Regions from separate parts of the Pantoea sp. R13S299 genome, predicted to be linked through region 2. Evidence: predicted binding sites of a transcription regulator. Region 2 holds the regulator's gene; the other holds the start of a gene.
The links. Region 2 encodes sigma-54, which starts transcription at its own class of promoters, with help from an activator protein. Its sites were predicted from a motif close to GTTGGCACANNTTTCGCTNT; they were not measured.

Region 1 (4,201 bases), on a different contig from region 2:
TGAGTTACGGTAAGCCATGGCGTAAATCCCTGTCGCTGGCGGTAGGGATGCTGTGGATCGCTGCTGCAGCGGAAGTGACCGGTCCGGTGCTGGTCAGCTATTTTATCGATAACCTGGTGGCGAAACATCAGATGCCCTGGGGGCTGGTTGCCGGACTGGTGGTCAGTTTTATCCTGCTTCAGCTGCTGGCCGCCGGGCTGCACTACTGGCAGGCGCTGTTGTTCAACCGTGCCGCTATTGGTGTGGTTCAGCGGTTGCGCAGCGACGTGATGAATGCGGCGCTCTGTCAGCCGCTGAGCGCCTTCGATACCCAGCCGGTCGGGCAGCTTATCTCGCGTGTGACAAACGACACCGAAGTGATCCGCGATCTCTACGTCACGGTGGTCTCCACCGTGCTGCGCAGCGCCGCACTGGTGGGAGCCATGATGGTGGCGATGTTCAGCCTTGACTGGCGCATGGCGCTGGTGGCGATGATGATCTTCCCGCTGGTACTGATAGTGATGTTCATCTATCAGCGCTTCAGCACACCGATTGCCCGTCGGGTTCGCAGCTATCTGGCAGACATCAACAACGGCTTTAACGAAGTGATCAGCGGCATGAGCGTGATTCAGCAGTTTCGTCAGCAGGCGCGATTTGGTGAGCGGATGGGCGAGGCGAGCCGCTCTCACTATCTGGCACGCATGGAAACGCTGCGTCTGGATGGCTTTCTGCTGCGTCCGCTGTTGAGCCTGTTTTCAGCGATGGTGTTGTGCGGGCTGCTGATCCTGTTCAGTTTCTCCGTGCCGGGCGTGTTCGAAGTGGGCGTGCTGTATGCCTTTATTACTTACCTCGGGCGCCTGAATGAGCCGCTGATTGAACTGACTACGCAGCAATCGATGCTGCAGCAGGCAGTGGTTTCCGGTGAGCGTATCTTCGAGCTGATGGATGCCGCCCAGCAGCAGTATGGGGCCGATCAGCAACCACTGACGTCAGGCCGCATCGCCCTGAACAATCTGAGTTTTGCCTACCGTGAAAACCGCGATGTGCTGAGTGATATCAACCTTGAAGTCGCACCGCGTGAGTTCGTGGCGCTGGTGGGTCACACCGGCAGCGGCAAAAGCACCCTGGCTAACCTCCTGATGGGCTATTACCCGGTGACGCGCGGTGAAATCCGTATTGATGACCGACCGATTAGTGAGCTGAGTCATGCCGTATTGCGCCGTGGTATTGCGATGGTGCAGCAGGATCCGGTGGTGCTGGCCGATACGCTGCTGGCGAATGTGCGGCTGGGCCGCGACATCAGCGAAGAGGCTGTCTGGACGGTGCTGGAACAGGTGCAGCTTGCGCCGCTGGCACATGCTTTGCCAGAGGGCATTCATACCCGCCTGGGCGAGCAGGGCAATAATCTGTCGGTTGGACAAAAGCAGCTGCTGGCGCTGGCCCGGGTGCTGGTGGATTTGCCGCAGATACTGATCCTCGACGAAGCGACGGCCAATATCGACTCCGGCACCGAGCAGGCGATTCAGCAGACGCTTGAGAGGTTGCGCCAGCACAGCACGCTGGTGGTGATTGCGCATCGCCTCTCAACGATCATCGACGCGGACAAGATTCTGGTGCTGCATCGCGGTCGTGTAGTCGAGCAGGGCACGCATCAGCAACTGCTGGCGCTGCAGGGACGCTACTGGCAGATGTATCAGCTGCAGCAGGCAGGTGAAGATCTGGCGTCGGGCGTACCTGTAACATCTGAAAGCTGAGTTGCACCTTTTTTGCACATGTTTATCAGAATAATCTGTATAAATGCACTCCTTTGACGCCTTAAGCACCAAAGGAGTGCAGACCTCCGCTGCAATCCCAGCCATCCGGCCTCTTTCTTTACACTCCTCTTTAAAACATCCCTTGCCCTGTCTCGCCTGAATAACTGATTAACGTCAGTTTTACACTCTGGCACAGGCTTTGCTTATATCCCTGCGTGTCCGTAAACGTTACCTATTTACTCGCTGGAGGGGATCCAATGAAGCTGGTTACCGTCGTAATTAAGCCATTTAAGCTGGAGGATGTACGTGAAGCTTTATCCTCTATCGGCATTCAGGGACTGACCGTCTCCGAAGTGAAAGGTTTTGGCCGTCAGAAGGGCCATGCAGAGCTTTATCGTGGCGCAGAGTACAGCGTGAACTTCCTGCCGAAGGTCAAAATTGATATCGCGATTGCCGACGATCAGTTAGACGAAGTAGTGGATGTCATCAGTAAAGCGGCCTACACCGGCAAAATTGGCGACGGTAAAATTTTCGTGGCTGAACTGCAGCGCGTCATCCGTATTCGTACCGGCGAGACCGACGAAGCCGCTCTGTAATTAAGACTCAGTACTGTGATGGGATGGAATAAAAATGAATAAAATTTTAGCTAAGTTGGGCCTCACCAGCCTGGCACTGTTACCCTCACTCGCGATGGCTGCTGCGCCTGCCGTTGCGGACAAGGCTGATAACGCATTTATGATGATTTGCACCGCGCTGGTGCTGTTTATGTCAATTCCAGGTATTGCGCTGTTTTACGGCGGTCTGATTCGCGGCAAAAACGTTCTGTCGATGCTGACGCAGGTCGCAGTGACCTTCTCGCTGGTCTGCGTATTGTGGGTAGTCTACGGCTACTCGCTGGCCTTCAGCGAAGGCAACGCCTTCTTTGGCGGCTTTGGCTGGGCCATGCTGAAAAACATTCAGCTGACCGCCGTTATGGGCAGCTTTTATCAGTATATCCATGTTGCATTCCAGGCCTCATTTGCCTGTATCACTGTGGGTCTGATTGTCGGTTCCATCGCAGAACGTATCCGCTTCTCAGCGGTACTGATCTTTGTTGGTGTCTGGCTGACGCTCTCTTATTTACCTATAGCGCACATGGTGTGGGCGGGCGGTTTCCTGGCTCAGGATGGCGCGCTGGACTTTGCTGGCGGTACTGTGGTGCACATCAACGCCGCCGTAGCGGGTCTGGTGGGTGCTTACCTGGTGGGCAAACGTGCTGGCTTTGGTAAAGAGGCCTTTAAACCACACAATCTGCCGATGGTCTTCACCGGCACCGCCATTCTCTATGTTGGCTGGTTCGGCTTCAACGCCGGTTCTGCATCTGCAGCAAACGAAATCGCGGCACTGGCCTTCCTGAACACCGTCGTTGCAACAGCGGGCGCGGTACTGGCATGGACTTTTGGCGAGTGGGCCGTTCGCGGTAAGCCTTCTCTGCTCGGTGCCTGTTCAGGCTTTATTGCCGGTCTGGTCGCGATTACTCCGGCCTGTGGTTATGTCGGCGTCGGCGGTGCATTAATCATCGGCCTGGTCGGCGGACTGGCGGGACTGTGGGGTGTAACCACCCTGAAAAAATGGCTGCGCGTGGACGATCCCTGTGATGTGTTCGGCGTGCATGGCGTCTGCGGCATTGTCGGCTGTATCCTGACTGGCGTGTTTGCATCCTCTTCACTGGGCGGCGTCGGTTATGCTCAGGGCGTCACCATGGGCCATCAGGTCTGGGTTCAGCTCTTCAGCGTGGGTCTGACTATTGTCTGGTCTGGCGTTGTCGCCTTCATCGGCTTCAAACTGGCCGATATGATTGTCGGTCTGCGCGTACCGGAAGAACATGAACGTGAAGGTCTGGATGTAAACAGCCACGGCGAGAACGCTTACAACCAGTAATGTGCAGGTACTGAAAAGATTCATCGGGGGCGAGAAATCGCCCCCTTTTTTATTCGTTACGCTGACGCATTACCCCTTCCTGAACCGTAGAGGCCACCAGCACACCCTGCTGATTATAAAACTCACCCCGGACAAAACCTCGCGCGCCAGACGCTGAGGTACTGACCACGCTGTAGAGCAGCCATTCAGTGAAGTCGAACGGGCGGTGGAACCACATCGAGTGGTCGATCGTGGCGACCTGCATGTCCGGCTCTAAAAAGCCTTTACCGTGCGGCTGGAGCGCGACCGGCAGGAAGTTGAGATCGGAAGCGTAGCCGAGCAGGTACTGATGGATACGCAAGTCGGCAGGCAATGGGCCGTTAGCACGGATCCAGACCTGACGTTCAGGTTTGTCCACATGTCCCCGGAGAGGGTTGTGAATCTGCACCGGGCGGATCTCCAGCGGACGCTCAGCAATGAATATTTCGCGTAACTTTTCTGGCAGCATATGCGCCATCTTCTGCGCCATCGCCTGTTCCGTTAACAGATTTTCGGGTCCCGCCACCTGC
Region 2 (4,201 bases):
AAACTGCACTACGAACTGGCTAACGATTTCGTTGAACTGACTGGCAATGCTTTCATTGAGCAGCAGGACAGCAACATCAAAGGCGATCGTATTACCTACCTGGTAAAAGAGCAGAAAATGCAGGCTTACAGCCAGGGCCAGAACAAGCGCGTCACCACCGTCCTGGTGCCGTCGCAACTTCAGGATAAAGGTACGTCCAACACCGGAAAGAAGAGTAACTGATAGCTATGGCCACATTAATCGCAGAAAACCTGGCGAAGGCATATAAAGGCCGTCGCGTGGTAGAAGATGTCAGTCTGCAGGTAAAGTCCGGCGAGATTGTCGGCCTGCTGGGTCCGAACGGTGCCGGTAAGACCACCACCTTTTACATGGTGGTGGGCATTGTCCCGCGTGACGCTGGCCGCATTGTTATTGATGATGAAGATATCAGTATCCTGCCACTGCATGCACGTGCGCGTCGTGGCATCGGCTATCTGCCGCAGGAGGCGTCGATTTTCCGTCGCCTCAGCGTCTACGATAACCTGATGGCGGTACTGCAGATTCGTGATGATCTGACCGAAGAGCAACGCCAGGATCGCGCCCGTGAACTGATGGAAGAATTCCACATCGAGCACCTGCGCGACAGCATGGGTCAGGCACTTTCAGGTGGTGAGCGACGTCGTGTTGAGATCGCGCGCGCGCTGGCCGCTAATCCTAAATTCATCCTGCTGGATGAGCCTTTTGCCGGTGTTGACCCGATCTCCGTTATCGACATCAAGAAAATCATTGAGCATCTGCGTGACAGCGGCCTCGGCGTGCTGATCACCGACCATAACGTACGTGAAACGTTAGCGGTCTGTGAGCGGGCTTATATCGTCAGCCAGGGACGCCTGATTGCGCATGGCACACCCAATGAAATTCTTGCGGATGAGCAGGTTAAGCGGGTTTATTTGGGTGAAGAGTTCAGACTCTGATAAGGTGTCGTTAATACCGATGTTTACCTGGGAACTACCATCCTGTCTATGAAGCAAGGTTTACAACTCAGGTTCAGCCAACAGCTGGCAATGACTCCACAATTGCAGCAGGCGATTCGTCTGCTGCAACTCTCTACGCTTGAACTCCAGCAGGAGTTACAGCTTGCACTCGAAAGCAATCCGCTGCTTGAGCAGACTGATCTGCATGAAGAGATCGACTCCCGGGAATCGTCGGAGTCTGAGGCGCTGGATACACGGGAAGCGCTTGAGCAGAAAGAGATGCCCGATGAACTGCCGCTGGATGCCACCTGGGATGAGATCTACACCGCGGGCACGCCTTCCGGCACTGGCACCGATTATCAGGATGATGAGTTACCGGTTTATCAGGGCGAAACCACACAGTCACTTCAGGACTATCTGATGTGGCAGGTCGGACTGACGCCTTTCAGTGACACCGATCGCGCTATTGCCACTTCTATCGTCGATGCTATCGATGACACCGGATATCTCACCGTTTCGCTTGAGGAGATCCTCGACAGTATCGGCAACGATGAGCTTGAAGCGGATGAAGTTGAAGCGGTGCTGAAACGCATCCAGCGCTTTGATCCTATTGGTGTTGGCGCGCGCGATCTGCGTGACTGTCTGCTGGTTCAGCTGTCGCAATATGCGCCTGAAACGCCGATGCTGGCAGAAGCACGCCTGATCGTCAGCGAACATCTCGACCTGCTGGCCAATCACGATTTCCGTAGCCTGATGCGGGTGACGCGCCTCAAAGAAGAGGTGCTGAAAGAGGCGATGCTGCTGATTCAGTCCCTGGACCCGCGTCCGGGTCAGTCGATCAACACCAGCGAGCCGGAGTATGTCATTCCCGATGTGCTGGTGCGTAAAGTCGGCAGCCGCTGGACGGTTGAACTCAATGCCGACAGCGTGCCGCGCCTCAAGATTAATCAGCACTATGCGGCAATGGGCGGCGCGACGCGCAACGACAGCGACAGCCAGTTCATTCGCAGCAACCTTCAGGAAGCCCGCTGGCTGATTAAGAGTCTGGAAAGCCGCAATGATACGCTGCTGAAAGTGACGCGCTGCATTGTTGAGCAGCAGCAGGCGTTTTTCGAGCAGGGTGAAGAATTTATGCGTCCGATGGTGCTGGCGGATATTGCCCAGGCCGTTGAGATGCACGAGTCGACAATTTCCCGTGTGACCACGCAGAAATATCTGCACAGCCCGCGTGGCATTTTTGAACTGAAGTACTTTTTCTCCAGTCACGTCAATACTGAAGGGGGCGGCGAAGCCTCCTCGACAGCGATTCGTGCCCTGGTGAAGAAATTAATTTCGGCGGAAAATCCAGCCAAACCCTTGAGCGACAGTAAACTGACCTCCATGTTATCTGATCAGGGGATTATGGTGGCACGGCGTACCGTCGCCAAATATCGTGAGTCTTTATCCATCCCGCCATCGAACCAGCGTAAACAACTGGTTTGAAAGAAATGAGAAGGAAGACCTATGCAGCTGAACCTGACCGGGCAACACGTTGAAATCACTGCGCCTCTGCGTGAATTCGTTAACGGTAAATTTGCCAAACTGGAACACTATTTTGAACATATCAATCAGGTCTATATTGTCCTGAAGGTTGAGAAAGTCACTCAGGTGGCGGACGCAACCCTACACGTGAATGGTGGCGAGCTGCACGCCACATCCGAAGCGGAAGATATGTATGCGGCAATTGATGGGTTGATCGACAAGCTCGCCCGTCAGCTGACCAAACACAAAGATAAACTGAAAAAACACTAACCTTCACGCTAGCGACGCGCGCCTCGCGCGCAGAGCCGACAGGATGGGGCGGATAATCCGCCCCGTTTTGTCATCTGAGCAAGCGCCGTTTGTCTCAGGCGTTAAGACGCGCTGGCGGTGAATGGCCTGGTGAACACGCAAGTGAAACGATAATGAACAACGATCTCACACTGGAATTGAGCACAGTGCTTTCGCCAGACTGCACCCGCAGCGGCGTACACTGCCAGAGCAAAAAACGTGCGCTGGAAATCATCAGCGAACTGGCCGCTAAGCAGCTCAACCTGCCGCACCAGACGCTTTTCGAAGCGATCCTGACCCGAGAACGCATGGGCAGTACCGGTATTGGTAACGGGATAGCCATTCCTCACGGCAAGCTGGAAGAGGATACGCTGCGCGCGGTTGGGGTGTTTATCAGCCTCGAACAGCCGATTGCGTTTGATGCCGTCGACAACCAGCCAGTCGATCTGTTGTTTGCTTTACTGGTCCCGGCTGACCAGTGCAAAACACACCTGCACACCCTGTCACTGGTGGCGAAGCGTCTGGCAGATAAAACGGTCTGCCGTCGTCTGCGAGCTGCGCAGAGTGATGAAGAGCTCTACGCCATTATTACGGAAGTCCAGACAGAGCAGTAACGCGTCTTTACCGGCCGGGAGCCGGTTTTAAAACGGGAGAGAAGGTCATGGTGCTGATGATCGTTAGCGGTCGTTCAGGCTCGGGGAAGTCAGTGGCACTCCGTGCACTGGAAGATATGGGGTTCTACTGCGTTGATAACCTGCCGGTCGTGCTACTGCCTGAGTTAGCTAACTCACTGGCTGAGCGCAATATTTCGGCAGCGGTCAGTATCGACGTGCGTAACATGCCTGAATCCCCGGAAATTTTTGAAACCGCACTGAATAATCTGCCTGACACATTTTCACCTCAGCTGCTGTTCCTTGATGCCGATCGCAACACCCTGATTCGTCGCTACAGCGATACGCGCCGTTTGCATCCCCTCTCCAGCAAAAACCTGTCGCTGGAGAGCGCCATCGATGAAGAGAGCGATCTGCTGGAGCCGCTGCGCTCGCGTGCCGATCTGATTATCGATACCTCAGAGATGTCGGTGCATGAACTGGCAGAGATGCTGCGTACCCGCCTGCTCGGCAAGCGTGAACGCGAGCTGACCATGGTGTTTGAATCCTTTGGCTTCAAACATGGCATCCCGATCGACGCTGATTATGTGTTTGACGTGCGCTTTCTGCCCAACCCCCACTGGGATCCGAAACTGCGCCCGATGACCGGCCTCGATCGTCCGGTGGCGGCCTTCCTTGATCGTCACACTGAAGTGCATAACTTTATCTACCAGACGCGCAGCTACCTTGAACTCTGGCTGCCGATGCTGGAAACCAATAACCGTAGCTATCTTACCGTGGCGATTGGCTGCACCGGTGGCAAACACCGTTCAGTCTATATCGCAGAAC

Region 1: glnK (P-II family nitrogen regulator) is a predicted target of sigma-54. The motif match lies at 1,920-1,939, and genes of this name have one in related genera.

The regions. Positions count from the first base shown of each region.
Region 1 is NZ_JBLYEF010000001.1:155,820-160,020, forward strand. Features, by position in the region: gene ACN1CO_RS00770 (SmdB family multidrug efflux ABC transporter permease/ATP-binding protein) at 1-1,733, shown strand, start outside; gene glnK (P-II family nitrogen regulator) at 1,991-2,329, shown strand; gene amtB (ammonium transporter AmtB) at 2,364-3,653, shown strand; gene tesB (acyl-CoA thioesterase II) at 3,703-4,201, opposite strand, start outside.
Region 2 is NZ_JBLYEF010000002.1:173,412-177,612, reverse strand. Features, by position in the region: gene lptA (lipopolysaccharide ABC transporter substrate-binding protein LptA) at 1-222, shown strand, start outside; gene lptB (LPS export ABC transporter ATP-binding protein) at 228-953, shown strand; gene rpoN (RNA polymerase factor sigma-54) at 1,002-2,435, shown strand; gene hpf (ribosome hibernation promoting factor) at 2,457-2,744, shown strand; gene ptsN (PTS IIA-like nitrogen regulatory protein PtsN) at 2,897-3,376, shown strand; gene rapZ (RNase adapter RapZ) at 3,424-4,201, shown strand, end outside.